4 regions of the Methylobacterium sp. FW102-HT35C08 genome follow, and region 4 is predicted to be linked to each of the others. Evidence: predicted binding sites of a transcription regulator. Region 4 holds the regulator's gene; each other region holds the start of a gene.

Region 1 (3,644 bases), 3.3 Mb from region 4:
GCTCGTGGTGAAGGGCAGCGCATGGGCGAGGCAGTAGCGCCGCGCCGCCAGGCCCACGGGGCCTTCAGTCGCGATGTGGACGTGGGTCGGCCGCTCCGCGTTCCAGCGCGCGGCCACCCGCTCCCGCCCGGCATAGGCGAGGCGGATCTCCGGATAGCCCGGCAGCGGCAGCGAGCGGAAATCCGCCACCGTCAGCAAAGCGGTCTCGAAGCCGTGCTCCGGCGCGCGCCACACCATCTGCTCCAGGGAGCGCACCACGCCGTTCACCTGCGGGTGCCAGGCATCGCTGGCGATGAGGAGCTTCACGGGCGGTGACCTCACGCCACCGCGCGCCGGCCCGGCAGCGTGTCCGGGACGCTCTCGGCCCTGCGGGCCCGCAGGACGCTCGGATAGTGCAGCACCTCGATGCGGCCGTCATAGTGCTCGACTAGGCCGGTGCAGGATTCGACCCAGTCGCCGGTGTTGAGGTAGCGCAGATCGCCGATCGGCCGGTCGGCCGCATGGTGGATGTGGCCGCAGATCACGCCGTCGGCGCCCTGCCGGCGCGCCTCGTCGGCCAGGATCGTCTCGAAGCGGCCGATGAAGCTGACGGCGTTCTTCACGCGCAGCTTCGCCCAGGCGGAGAGCGACCAGTAGGACAGGCCGAGTCGCCGCCGCGCCTTGTTGATCACGGTGTTGAGGGACAAAGCCAGCGTGTAGGCGCCGTCGCCGAGATGGGCGAGCCAGCGCGAGTGGCGCACCACCATGTCGAACTGGTCGCCGTGGATCACGAGGTAGCGCCGGCCGTCGGCCGCCTCGTGGATCGCGGTCTCCGCCAGCTCGATCCCGCCAAAATTGGTGCCGACATAGTCGCGCAGGAACTCGTCGTGGTTGCCCGGCAGGTAGACGATGCGGGTCCCCTTGCGGACCTTGCGCAGCAGCTTCTGCACGACATCGTTGTGCTCCTGCGGCCAGTACCATCCGGAGCGCAGCTGCCAGCCATCCACGATGTCGCCGACGAGGTAGATCGTATCGGCGTCGTAATCCTTCAGGAACGACAGCAGCAGCCCGGCCTGGCAGCCGCGCGTGCCGAGATGCAGGTCGGACAGGAACAGCGTCCGAACCCGGACCGGCATCTCCTCAACCTCGGCCACGGCACCCTCTCCCGGCGGCTGTACGGTGTCGGGATCCAGAGCGCGATCGCATCTCAGTTTGATGACGCGGGTCCTGGGCCGCGGAGACGGATCGGATGCGGCGCGGCGAAGCCTCTCAACCGGAGATCGTCTTCGTTGCGCCGCACAAAAAATTTTTTTGCCAAGTTCCGGAAGTTTTTCCGGTTTTCCTTTCCGGCCCTGCCGCCTCATAATGCCAAGAACCGGCGGCTCGGCACGAGCTCGGCCGGACCTTGACAGGAAGGCGGCGAGGACGGCCCTGAGGCCGTTGGACGGGACGGCATTTCGGAGGCGACCGGCGCGCGGGGGCGTGCCGCGACGCGAGCGGCGTGAGGCCGCCTGCCGCTCCGCTGAGGCCCCCCGATCACGGCAGAGGATGGCGTTCGAGGGGGTGCGGCGCGAGCCGCTTTCGACGGCGCCGGACCGACTCCCTGAGGACGCTTGAACAACCCGGCGCGGGTTCACGCTCGCCCACAATGGACTTTTCGGAGGAAACATCATGGCCGCAACCCGGCGCCCCGGTCGCAACCACCTCTTCATCCCGGGTCCCACCAACATCCCGGAGCGCGTCCTGCGCGCCATGCACGTGCAGTCCGAGGATCACCGCTCGCCGAGCTTTCCCGAGCTGGTGAAGCCGCTCCTGCAGGACTCCAAGATGGTGTTCGGCTCGACCAACGGGACGGTCATCCTGTTCCCGTCCTCGGGCACCGGCATCTGGGAATCGGCCCTGTCCAACACCCTCTGCCGCGGCGACAAGGTGCTCACCGCCCGCTACGGCCAGTTCAGCCACCTGTGGGTCGACATGGCCCAGCGCCTCGGCCTCGACGTCATCGTCCAGGACGAGGAGTGGGGCGCCGGCGCCGATCCGCAGAAGATCGAGGAGGCGCTCCGGGCCGACAAGGATCACGCCATCAAGGCCGTGATGGTCGTCCACAACGAGACGGCCACGGGCGTCACCAGCGATATCGGCGCGGTCCGCAAGGCGATCGACGCCGCCGGCCACCCGGCGCTGCTGTTCGTGGACGGCATCTCGTCGATCGGCTCGCTGCCGTTCTACATGGACGACTGGAAGGTCGATTGCGCCATCGCGGGCTCGCAGAAGGGCTTCATGCTGCCGGCCGGCCTCGGCCTGATCTGCATCAGCCCGAAGGCGCTCAAGATCGCCGAGGGCGGCACCGGCCGCAACGACCGGCTCGGCCACGCCTACTTCGCCTGGAAGGACCAACTGGCCGCCAACGCCACCGGCTACTTCCCCTACACCCCCGTCCTGCCGCTGCTCTACGGCCTGCGCGAGGCCCTGGCGATCGTGAAGGAGGAGGGGCTGGAGAACGTCTACCACCGCCATCACGTGCTCGGCGAGGCGACCCGTCAGGCCGTGGCGGCCTGGGGGCTCAAGCCCTGCGCCAAGGAGCCGAAGTGGAACTCCGACACGGTCACGGCGATCGTGGTGCCGGAGGGCGCCGACGCCGCCAAGGTGATCACCCACGCCTACGAGCGCTACAACCTCTCGCTGGGCGCAGGCCTCTCCAAAGTTGCCGGCAAGGTGTTCCGCATCGGTCACCTGGGCGACCTGAACGAGCTGTCGCTGCTGGGCGCCATCGCGGGCGCCGAGATGGCCATGCTCGATTGCGGCATCAAGGTCACGCCGGGCTCGGGCGTCGCCGCCGCTTCCAGCTACCTGCGCGAGAATCCGCTGCATAAGGCGTGATCGGCGCACGCGATCGGGGCGGGACCGGGTTGCCGGGCCCGCCCCGACGCGCAAGTAAGACCAAGACTATCGAGGAAACCGCCCGTCGTCCGAGAGGGGTCCTATGACCAAGAAGATCGTGTTCCTGGATCGTGAATCCCTCGATGCCAGGGTCCGACCGTTCAACTTCCCCCACGAATACGTCGAGCACGAGTCGACCTGGACGCCGGAAGAGATCGTGTCCCGCCTCCAGGGGGCGGAGATCGCGCTGATCAACAAGGTCCCGATGCGGGCCGAGACGCTGAAGCAGCTGCCCGACCTGAAGCTGATCGCGGTGGCCGCCACCGGCACCGACGTGGTCGACAAGGCCCAGGCCAAACAGCAGGGCATTACCGTCGTCAACATCCGCAACTACGCGTTCAACACCGTGCCGGAGCACGTGGTCGGTCTGATGTTCGCCCTGCGCCGGGCGATCGTGCCCTACGCCAACTCGGTGCGGCGCGGCGATTGGGCGAAGTCCAAGCAGTTCTGCTACTTCGACTACCCGATCTACGACATCGCCGGCTCGACGCTCGGCATCGTCGGCTACGGGGCGCTCGGCAAGTCGATCGCCAAGCGCGCCGAGGCGCTCGGCATGAAGGTCCTCGCCTACGACGTCTTCCCGCAGGATGGACTCGTGGATTTCGAGACGATCCTCGCGCAGTCCGACGTGATCACGCTGCACGTGCCGCTGACCCCCGACACCAAGGGGATGATCGGCGCCGCCGAGCTCAAGAAGATGAAGAAGAGCGCCATCCTCATCAACA
Region 2 (3,644 bases), 4.9 Mb from region 4:
CCGCCGGATGGGGAACCGGCGCCCCGGAGACGTTGTCGTAACCGAGCACGCCCCGTCCGAAGGCTTCGAGGCGTGAGCCCGGGGCGGGCAGGCAGTACAGGGCGTAGCGGCGCGACACGTCTCGGCCTCCGGATTGTCGGGCGCCGTCAGGCCGTCGGCGCGTAGCTGCGCGCCTCGGCGGCCCGCCGCGGGCGCACGTCCATGGCGTTGCCGCGCCACACGATGGCGCTCTGGACCCAGGCGCCGAGCCAGATTGCCGGGATCAGGGCGTCGCGCACCAGGAAGGCCGCCAGCATGCGGGGCGAACGGTGCCAGCCCGCGCGGAGCGCGAGCCGGTGCTCGGCGCCATAGCACAGGGCGGCGAGGCCGGCAGCGCCGGCAAGGCCCGCGAGGCTGCCGGCCCAGAGGGCGACGAGGAGCGCCGGCAGCAGGACGCCGCTGCCGATCTCGGGCGCGAAGAACAGCGGGAAGGTCACGCGGCGCAGGCGCGCCCAGCGGAGCTGCCGGGACCAGACCTCCCGGAAGCCGCGCGGGCCCAACGGCTGCTCGAACGGGCTCGCCACGAGGTGGACGCGCTTGCCGGCCGCGCGCACCAGCTTGGTGGCGGCCGCGTCCTCGGCGATTTCGGCGGCCAGCGCCTGAAGGCCGCCCCGCTGGTCCAGGAACGGCTTGTGCCAGAGCATGCTCTTGCCCTGCGCGAAGCCCAGCCCAAAGGCCTCGGCGGCGTATTGCCAGCGCGCCTGCAGGGTGTTGAGGAAGGCGCATTCCACCTCGGCCATGAAGCTGCCCGGGCGCGCCCCGGCGGGGGTGGAGCAGACCAGGCCGGTATCGGCGCGCCACGCCGCCTGGAGGCGCTGCAGGTAGTCCGGCGGCATGGCCACGTTGGAATCGGCCAGGACAACCCAGTCGTGGGCGGCGGCGTGCCAGCCGCGCAGGCAGTTGTTCAGCTTCGGGTTCTCGCTGATCCGCTCATCGCCGAGGATCAGGCGGGCGGGCACCTGCGGGTGGGCGGCGATCAGGCGCTCCACCATCGGCACGATCGGATCGCCCGGATCGGCCACGCAGAAGATCAGCTCGTAGGCCGGATAATCGAGGCGGAAGCTCCGGATCAGCATCTCCTCGCTGTAGGATTCCAGCCCGTGAAGCGGGCGGATCAGCGAGACGGGCGCGCCTGCCGGAAACCGCGACGGGCCGTGCACCTGCCCGAGGCGTCGCCCCGCGATGGCGATGCTGCCGATCTGGATGAGGGCCAGGAGCGCGCCGAACGACAGGGCCGGCACCGTGGCGTCAATCATGCGGATCTCTCGTTCGCTCGTGCGCGGCCCGGTCGCTAGCGGCCCGATCGCGTCAGGCGTGTGACAGCCGCCTGACGGCGAGGCGACTGTCGGAGCGGCCGGTCACCCGGCCCGGGCGCGTCGTTCATCGATCGGCGACCGGATCTTCGGCGGTGAAGACAGGCTAGGCGGAGACGCCCGCGTTGATCCTAAGGTCCCAGCTGATCGGATACGGTCTCCACGACCGGTCACGGGCGCTGTGTCACCGGGCCGTCACGCGCGCATTTTAATCCCGGCTCACCACCAAAAATGATTTCGCGCGAGGCTGCATGTCCGATTCCGCCGTGATACCGTCGGGCGCCGCGCGAGGCAGGCCCGAGGGCGGCCCGCGCCTCGATCACGGGATGCATCTGGGCGGCCTCGTCGCCTTCCTGCTCGTGCTGGTGGCGGGGCTCTCCTACGCCGTCGTGAGCCTGATCGCCGACATGAACGCGGTCGGCGAGGCGCCGCTGGCCTACGGCGCCTTCGCGCTGCTCGGGCTCGCGCTGCTGATCGCGCTCGGCTTCGAGTTCGTGAACGGCTTCCACGACACCGCCAACGCGGTCGCCACGGTGATCTACACGCACTCGCTGCCGCCGCTCGTGGCGGTGATCTGGTCGGGCTTCTTCAACTTCCTCGGGGTGATGCTCTCCTCCGGGGCGGTGGCCTACGCCATCGTCACCCTGCTTCCGGTGGAGCTGATCCTGAATGTCGGCTCCCATGCCGGCTACGCGATGATCTTCGCGCTGCTGCTGGCCGCGATCATCTGGAATCTGGGGACCTGGGCCTTCGGCCTGCCGAACTCCTCGTCCCACGCGCTGATCGGCTCGGTGCTCGGCGTCGGCCTCGCCAACCAGCTGATGAACGGCGGCGACGGCACCTCCGGGGTCGACTGGACTCAGGCGCTCAACGTGTTCAAGGCGCTGCTGTTCTCGCCCGTCTGCGGCTTCGTGCTGGCGGCCCTGCTGCTGCTCGCGCTCAAGTTCGCCGTGCGCCGCAAGGACCTCTACGAGGCGCCGAAGGGCGATACGCCCCCGCCCCTGTGGATCCGCGGCCTGCTGATCCTGACCTGCACGCTGGTCTCCTTCTTCCACGGCGGCAATGACGGGCAGAAGGGCATGGGCCTGATCATGCTGATCCTGATCGGCGCCGCCCCGACCGCCTACGCGCTGAACCGCACCATGGCGGACGACACGACTCCGGCCTTCGTGCAGAGCTCGACGGCGGCGAGCCAGGTCTTCTCCGCCCGCGCCCCCGGCGCACCGGCGCCGGACGCCGCCGCGGCGCGCCGGACGGTGACGGAGGCGTTGAAGACGAAGGCGCTCGACCAGCCGCCGGTCTATGCCGCGCTCGCGGCGCTCTCGAACGACATCGCCGCAAGCGTGAAGAGTTACGGGGCGATCCGGACCGTGCCGGCCGCCCAGACGCAGAACCTGCGCAGCGACATGTACCTCGCCGCCGACGCGGTGCGGCTGCTGCCGGGCACCGGGGCCGACCTCTCCGAGACCGACAAGGCGACGCTGAAACGCTATTCCAGCCTGCTCAACGACGGCACCCGCTACATCCCGGGCTGGGTGAAGGTCTGCGTCGCCCTCGCCCTCGGGCTTGGCACCATGGTCGGCTGGAAGCGCATCGTCGTGACGGTGGGCGAGAAGATCGGCAAGACCCATCTCACCTACGCCCAGGGCGCCTCGGCCGAGATCGTGGCCGCCGGCACGATCGGGCTGGCCGAGCTCTACGGCCTGCCGGTCTCGACCACACATATCCTGTCCTCGGGCGTGGCCGGCACGATGGCCGCCAACGGCTCCGGGCTCCAGACGTCGACGGTGCGCAACATGGCGCTGGCCTGGATCCTGACCCTGCCGGCGGCGATCACGCTCGCGGCGCTCTTGTTCTTCCTCCTGCGCCACCTGTTCTGACGCGTGGCTGGGCCGGTGACCGCAGCCGCCCCGCGCAACGGAACGAACAGTCTCCGACCCAGCCTCCTGAGGTGCCCCCCGACTCCTCAGGAACTCGACATGGCCCGCACGAAGGCCAGGCAGGTCCGGCGCGCGGCCGGGTTCTCGATTGCCACGAAGGCGGAGACGAGGTCGGCCGCCTGCGCGATCGCCGCGTCCGGACGGTCCTCGTCCGGGAAGAAGGTCGTGACCGGGACGCCGAGCGTCCGGGCAACGCGCTCCAGGGCGTCCCGAGACCGCGCCGTGTCCGGACGCGGTTCCGGCGACCGGTCCGGAGCCTGCGAAAGGCCGGACGCCATGGCTCAGCCGGCCTTCTGTCCGAGCTGGATCGCCCGGGCAATCTCCGACCGCCTGGCGGCGTAGCCCGGGGCGA
Region 3 (3,644 bases), 2.2 Mb from region 4:
ACCGCCTTCTTGGCGCGCAGCAGCGCGGTGCCGCCGCCCGGAACGATGCCTTCCTCGACCGCCGCGCGGGTGGCGTTGAGGGCGTCGTCGACGCGGTCCTTCTTCTCCTTGACCTCGACCTCGGTCGCGCCGCCGACGCGGATCACCGCGACGCCGCCCGCGAGCTTGGCCAGGCGCTCCTGCAGCTTCTCACGGTCGTAGTCCGAGGTGGTCTCCTCGATCTGCGCCTTGATCTGCGAGATGCGGCCCTCGATGTCGGACTTCTCGCCGACGCCGTCGATGATCGTGGTGTTCTCCTTCTCGATGCGCACGCGCTTGGCGCGGCCGAGCATGGGGAGCGTCACGTTCTCGAGCTTGATGCCGAGATCCTCGGCGATCATCTGGCCCTTGGTCAGGATCGCGATGTCCTCGAGCATCGCCTTGCGGCGGTCACCGAAGCCCGGCGCCTTGACGGCCGCGACCTTCAGGCCGCCGCGGAGCTTGTTGACCACCAGCGTGGCCAGAGCCTCGCCCTCGATGTCCTCGGCGATGATCAGGAGCGGCTTGCCGGTCTGGACCACGGCCTCAAGCACCGGCAGCATGGCCTGGAGCGAGGAGAGCTTCTTCTCGTGGATGAGGATGTAGGGGTCCTCAAGCTCGGCGACCATCTTCTCCGCGTTCGTGATGAAGTACGGGGAGAGGTAGCCACGGTCGAACTGCATGCCCTCGACGACGTCGAGCTCGGTCTCGGCGGTCTTCGCCTCCTCGACCGTGATCACGCCCTCGTTGCCCACCTTCTGCATGGCGTGGGCGATCATCTCGCCGATCTCCTTGTCGCCGTTGGCGGAGATCGTGCCGACCTGGGCGACCTCATCGGAGGTCGAGACCTTCTTGGCGCGCGCGATGATGTCCTTCACGGCGGCCTGGGTGGCGAGGTCGATGCCGCGCTTCAGGTCCATCGGGTTGATGCCGGCGGCGACGTACTTGGCGCCCTCGCGGACGATGGCCTGGGCCAGCACGGTCGCAGTGGTGGTGCCGTCACCCGCGATGTCGTTGGTCTTCGAGGCCACTTCGCGCACCATCTGGGCGCCCATGTTCTCGAACTTGTCGGCGAGCTCGATCTCCTTGGCGACCGTCACACCGTCCTTGGTGATGCGCGGGGCGCCGAAGCTCTTCTCGATTACGACGTTGCGGCCCTTCGGGCCCAGCGTCACCTTCACCGCGTCGGCGAGGATGTCGACGCCGCGCAGCATCTTATCGCGGGCGTCGGCGGAGAAACGAACGTCTTTCGCTGCCATGGTTTGCCTCTTGTCTGGTTGGGTTCTGCCCCAAGGCCTCAGGCGGCCTCAAAGGGCGGGGACGGATGGTCCGATCAGGCGGCGACGACGCCCATGATGTCGGATTCCTTCATGATCAGGAGGTCCTGACCGTCGATCTTGACCTCGGTGCCGGACCACTTGCCGAACAGGACGCGGTCGCCGGCCTTGACGTCGAGCGCGTTGACGCGGCCGGACTCGTCGCGGGCGCCGGGACCGACGGCGACAACCTCGCCCTCCTGCGGCTTCTCCTTGGCGGTGTCCGGGATGATGATGCCGCCCTTGGTCTTCTCTTCGCCTTCGATGCGACGGACGACCACGCGGTCGTGCAGCGGACGGAACTTCATGAGCTGCCCTCTTGCTTCAGGTCTAGAGTTGGCGTTGATGCGGCCGGCGGGACCGCTTGCGAACTCGACTGTTAGCACTCTGTCTCGGCGAGTGCCAAAGACGGCCGCGAGATAGGCCCGCTCCGGTTCCGAGTCAAGGCTGTCGCACCCCCGCGCGACGGTGCGATGACGCGCTTGCGGCTCTCTGTCTCCCACATGGATAACGCGCTCTCATGCTGAGCCTGCACGGACCTGAAGGCCCGGTGGCGCTGCAACCCGGCAGCCCGATCGCGCACAACACCGTGTGGCTCGACCTGAACGACCCGACGCCGGAGGAGGCCAAGGCCGTCGAGACCGCGACCGGCCTGCGCGTCCCGTCCCGCGCGGCGCTCTCGGAGGTCGAGACGTCGAGCCGCCTGCGGCGGGTGAAGGGCGGGCTCTCACTGTCGACGCCGATGATCACCTTCGAGCAGAGCGCGTCGCAGTTGAAGCCGCTGGGCTTCCTGCTGACCAAGGACCATCTCGTCACGATCCGTTTCCACGACCTCCGCGCCTTCGATTCCTCCGCGAAGCGCATCGCGGACGGCGACGGCAGCACGGCCCCGAGCGAGATCTTCCTCGTCGTCCTGGAGGAGCTGGTCGACAGCCTCGCGGACGCCCTCGAGGACATGGCGTCGGAACTCGATTCCCTCTCGACCCGGATCTTCGACTTCGACGTCCGCGGCGCAGACCGCCGCCGGCTGGAGAGCCCGCCGCCCCGCCGCCGCGACCTCGCCCTGCGCCGGATCCTGCGCGGCATCAGCAACCGCGGGAAGGTGCTGGGCAAGATTCGCGCGAGCCTGCTCGGGCTGGAGCGGATCGTCCCGTTCGTGTCGGCCGCCTGCGATGGGCTCGGCCTGCCCGAGGATGGGCGCTTCGATACGATCCGAAGGGACATCGAGTCCCTGGACGAGTTCGAGACCCGGCTCGCCGAGAACGTGCAATTCCTCCTCGACGCGGCTTTGGGCCTGATCAACATCGAGCAGAACAACGTCTTCCGGGTGCTGACGGTCGTCTCGGTGGTCGGTGTCCCGCCGACGCTGATCGCCTCGATGTACGGCATGAACTTCAAGCACATGCCGGAGCTGGAATGGGCCTACGGCTATCCCTACGCGCTCGGCCTGATCCTGCTCAGCGCGATCGCGCCGGTGATTTACTTCCGTCTCCGCGGCTGGTTCTGATATTGGCAAGTTCATTATAGTCAATATCAGATATTTCTATAGCAAATTTCGATTTTTAATGCGATGAAGGCGTGAAAACCATTTCGGCAGACCGTATCTTCCGCAGCATTCAGCGATGGCGATATCGCATTTGGACATCGATTAGCGCGTTGTTAACCGAACGGAAGCTATAGAGCCGTCCGGAGGAACCAATTGTGACCATGTTCAAGCGAGCAACGTACAGCGAGGCGCAGGCCAAGATCGAGGCGCTCGACCGGTCCTTGGCCATCATCGAGTTCGCGCTGGACGGCCGCGTGCTGCATGCGAACGAAAACTTCCTTAAGGTGATGAAGTACGCGCTCAATGATGTCGTCGGCAAGCATCACCGCATCTTCGTTGAAGACGCCTATGCCGCAACCGCCGAATATGCGGCGTTCTGGGACAGGCTGAAGGCCGGCCACTACGTGACCGGGGAATTTCCCCGGATCGATAAGGACGGTACCACGATCTGGCTCGAGGCGACCTACAACCCGATCCTCGACGCGAAGGGCCAGCCGGTGAAGGTGGTCAAGTTCGCCTCCGACATCTCGGCGAAGAAGAAGGAGATTACCCGCCTCCTGACGATGATCGACAATGTGCCGGTTGCGGTCATGACCGCCGACATGACCGACGATTTCAAGATCGATTACCTGAACGCCACGTCGCGCAAGACCCTGTCGACGATCGAGCAGCACCTGCCGATCAAGGTCGACGCGATGCTCGGCAGTTCGTTCGACGTCTTCCACAAGAACCCGCACCACCAGCGCACCATGCTGGCCGATGCC
Region 4 (3,644 bases):
CGCCATGCCCGGCCATATCGTCACCTCCTACGACACCGACCTGGAGAACCTGCGTCGCTCGATCTCGGAGATGGGCGGCGTGGCCGAGAAGATGACCGCTGAGGCGACCGACGCCCTCGTGCGCCGGGACGACACGCTCGCCCAGGCGGTGATCCTCGCCGACAAGCGCCTCGACGCGCTGCAGCGGGACATCGAAGAGCGCGCGGTCCTGCTGATCGCCCGGCGCCAGCCCCTGGCCATCGACCTGCGCGAGACCATCTCGGCGATCCGCGTCTCCGGCGATCTCGAGCGGATCGGCGATCTCGCGAAGAACGTCGCCAAGCGGGTGGTGGCGATCTCCGACCAGGCGCCGGCCCAGAAGATCGTGCTCGGCGTCCGCCACATGAGCGACCTCGCCGAGGGTCAGCTCAAGGACGTGCTCGACGCCTATGCGAGCCGCGACGTCCAGGCGGCCCACGATGTCTGGGAGCGCGACGGCGAGATCGACGCCCTGTACAATTCCCTGTTCCGCGAACTCCTGACCTACATGATGGAGGATCCGCGCAACATCTCGTTCTGCACGCATCTGCTGTTCTGCGCCAAGAACGTCGAGCGGATCGGCGACCACACCACCAACATCGCCGAGACGATCCACTACCTCGCCACCGGCGAGACGCTGGCGGGCGACCGGCCGAAAAACGACGCGTCGAACTACGCGACCGTGGACGGGGTGCAGGCTCCGTAGGCGGGCCGGCCTGATTTCACGCGCCGGCCTGCGCTCTCTCCTGTGGGGCGCGGTCGGAGAATCGGAGGGTGCGGGTTGAGGCTGAGCGGCGCCTCCCGCACCCTCCGCCTGCACGTCCGCTCCGATGCGCGTCGGGGTGTCGGCAGGCTGTGTGGCGCCGCCTCGGGAACGGGTCTTCGAACGTGAGCATGCAAGTCCTGATCGTCGAGGACGAGGAGGCGCTGACCACGCTGCTGCGCTACAACCTTGAGGCCGAGGGCTTCCTCGTCGACGCGGCGGCCCGCGGCGACGATGCGGAGCTGCTCCTGGCCGAGCGGATTCCCGATCTCGTCCTGCTCGACTGGATGCTGCCCGGCCTCTCGGGGATCGAGCTCTGCCGCCGGATCCGGGCGCGCCGGGAGACCGAGCGGCTGCCGGTGATCATGCTCACCGCCCGCGGCGAGGAGGGCGACCGGATTCGCGGTCTCGGCACAGGCGCCGACGACTACATCGTCAAGCCGTTCTCCGTGCCGGAGCTGCTGGCCCGGATCCGCGCGCTGCTGCGCCGGGCCAAGCCTGCCCACAGCTCGGACCGGCTGGCCGCCGGCGATCTCGAACTCGACCGCACCGGCCACCGCGTCCGCCGCGGCGGCGAGGAGCTGCATCTCGGCCCGACCGAGTTCCGGCTGCTGGAATTCCTGATGCTGGCCCCGGGCCGGGTCTTCTCCCGCGAGCAGCTCCTCGACGGGGTCTGGGGCCACGACGTCTACATCGACGAGCGCACGGTGGACGTGCATGTCGGGCGCCTGCGCAAGGCGCTGAACGGCCCGCGCCAGGCCGATCCGATCCGCACGGTCCGCGGCTCGGGCTACGCCTTCGACGAGACCTTCTCGCTGGAGGCGTGAGGCGGCCGCACGGGCTGTCCGAAAGGAACTTCGGTCCGGCGCGCCGTCGTCACGCGTTCAGCGACGTGTCCCGGGGCGGCGCGCGGCCGGTTGGCGTGGCGCTGCTGGATTGCTTCACTCCGCTCGCGAAGACTGCGACCGAGCGCATCGATGCCCTAGGGGCTCGGACCCCGGAAAGGCTCAGCGGGCCAGCGCCGCGCTCCGGCCGGACGCGGTCGGGACCGCGTCCAGCGCCGCCAGAACCGTTCCCTCGGTCAGGATCTGCGGCAGCACCTGGGGCTCCCCGGTCCCGGCATAAAGCAGGTAGAGCGGCACGCCGCTGCGCCCGTACTTCTCCAGCAGGCGGGTGATCTCGGGATTCTGGTTGGTCCAGTCGCCCTTCATGTAGGTCACGCCGCGCTCCGCCATCGCCGCCCGCACGGCTTTGGTGTTGAGCGAGGTCGCCTCGTTCACCGCGCAGGTGATGCACCACGCCGCCGTCATATCGATGAAGACCGGGCGGCGGGCGCTTACCAGCGAGTCGAGGCGCGCCTGCGTGAACGGCTCGATCCCGTCGGCAGCGGCCTGCGCCGACGGGAGCATGCGCTGCTGCGGGAGGGTCACGGCGAGGGCCCCGACGGCGACGATCGCCAGGATTGCGGCGGCCTGGGCGATCCGACCGGTGCGGGGCGCGGCGGCGCGTCCGCGCTCCCAGGCCCAGGCGGCGAAGCCGACCAGAACCAGCCCGATCAGCGCCGCCAGCAGCCCGCGCGGATCGACCTGCTGCGCCAGCACCCAGACCAGCCACGCCACCGTTGCGTAGACAGGGAAGGCCAGGATCTGCTTGAGAACCTCCATCCAGGCGCCGGGCCGCGGCAGCGCCCGCAGGGCCGGCGGCCAGAGTGTCAGCGCGAGGAAGGGCAGGGCGAGACCGAGGCCGAGGCTCGCGAACACCGCGAGCGCCACGCCGGCGCTCTGGGTCAGCGCGAAGCCCACCGCCGAGCCCATGAACGGCGCCGTGCAGGGCGTAGCCACGAGCGTCGCGAGCACGCCCGTGAAGAACGAGCCGCTCAGGCCCGCGCGCCGGGCGAGGCCGTCTCCGAGGCCGGCAAGCCGGCCGCCGACATGGACGACGCCCGACAGGCTGAGGCCCATCGCGAACAACAGATAGGCCAGCCCCGCCACCACGTCCGGCGATTGCAGCTGAAAGCCCCAGCCGATCGCCGCCCCGCCACCCTTCAGGGCGATCAGCAGCGCTGCGAGGCCCAGGAAGCTCGCCAGCACGCCCGCCGTGTAGGCCAGGCCGTGGAGACGCAGCCGGCCCGGGCTCTCGCCGGCATGCCGGATCAGGCCGAGAACCTTGATCGACAGGACCGGGAAGACGCACGGCATCAAGTTGAGGATCAGGCCGCCGAGGAACGCGAAGGCCGCCGCGGTCGCGAGCGTCAGCGCGTCGAAATCGGGCGCGATCGCCCGTGCCGCGGGCGCTTCCAGCGTCGTGGCCGGAGCCGCCGTCGGCAAGACCGGCTCGTCGCCATACGCGAAGGCGAGCCGGCGGGGACCAGCATCGGTGACCTCCTCGAGGGTGAGGACGCCCGGCAGCGCGGCGGGCGCCGGCTCGGTCGGGCTGCTGCGGGCGAGGGTGAGGTGCAGGCCGGCCTCATCGACCGACATCACCTGCGCGGCGGCGTTGTCGATCGCCGTCTCGGAATAGGGGAAGAACGCGGCGTTCCGGACAGCATCCGGCTTGAGGCCGGTTGCTGCGAAATCGAGCCGCAGCGTGTCGCCCTGACTTGCGAGATGCAGCGGCCAGAGCGGCGGGACGGGCAGGGCGGCCCGGGCGCGGGCGAACAGCGCGGCCTTGTCCGGATCGGGCCGGGGCTCGGCCACCGGCAGCGTCAGCGCAAGGTCGGCGGAGCCCGGCACGCACTCGGTCTCGCAGACGAGATAGGTGAGCTTCGCCCGGATCTGCACCGGGTCGGCCGGGTCGAGGCTCGGCGGCGGGGTCACCGGCACGAGGAGCGTGACCTCGCCCTCGTAGCCGTAGTTCATCAGCG

What was found. The regulator PhoB, encoded in region 4, activates phosphate uptake and scavenging genes when phosphate is short. The targets are predictions, from matches to a motif close to TGTCATNNANCTGTCAT.
Region 1: the regulator PhoB is predicted to act here: its motif matches at 1,184-1,200, upstream of AC3WSN_RS18460 (UDP-2,3-diacylglucosamine diphosphatase).
Region 2: the regulator PhoB is predicted to act here: its motif matches at 1,535-1,551, upstream of AC3WSN_RS25830 (inorganic phosphate transporter).
Region 3: the regulator PhoB is predicted to act here: its motif matches at 1,797-1,813, upstream of AC3WSN_RS12845 (CorA family divalent cation transporter).

Annotation. Positions count from the first base shown of each region.
Region 1 covers NZ_JBYTCL010000002.1:3,880,566-3,884,209, reverse strand. Annotated here, with positions in the region: gene AC3WSN_RS18465 (glycosyltransferase family 4 protein) at 1-306, opposite strand, end outside; gene AC3WSN_RS18460 (UDP-2,3-diacylglucosamine diphosphatase) at 318-1,133, opposite strand; gene AC3WSN_RS18455 (aminotransferase class V-fold PLP-dependent enzyme) at 1,651-2,859, shown strand; gene AC3WSN_RS18450 (D-2-hydroxyacid dehydrogenase) at 2,963-3,644, shown strand, end outside.
Region 2 covers NZ_JBYTCL010000002.1:5,399,808-5,403,451, reverse strand. Annotated here, with positions in the region: gene AC3WSN_RS25840 (DUF1045 domain-containing protein) at 1-118, opposite strand, end outside; gene AC3WSN_RS25835 (ceramide glucosyltransferase) at 147-1,295, opposite strand; gene AC3WSN_RS25830 (inorganic phosphate transporter) at 1,604-3,232, shown strand; gene AC3WSN_RS25825 (hypothetical protein) at 3,319-3,570, opposite strand; gene AC3WSN_RS25820 (Ros/MucR family transcriptional regulator) at 3,574-3,644, opposite strand, start outside.
Region 3 covers NZ_JBYTCL010000002.1:2,699,142-2,702,785, reverse strand. Annotated here, with positions in the region: gene groL (chaperonin GroEL) at 1-1,277, opposite strand, end outside; gene groES (co-chaperone GroES) at 1,352-1,642, opposite strand; gene AC3WSN_RS12845 (CorA family divalent cation transporter) at 1,855-2,841, shown strand; gene AC3WSN_RS12840 (methyl-accepting chemotaxis protein) at 3,042-3,644, shown strand, end outside.
Region 4 covers NZ_JBYTCL010000002.1:534,565-538,208, forward strand. Annotated here, with positions in the region: gene phoU (phosphate signaling complex protein PhoU) at 5-724, shown strand; gene phoB (phosphate regulon transcriptional regulator PhoB) at 913-1,608, shown strand; gene AC3WSN_RS02640 (protein-disulfide reductase DsbD family protein) at 1,789-3,644, opposite strand, start outside.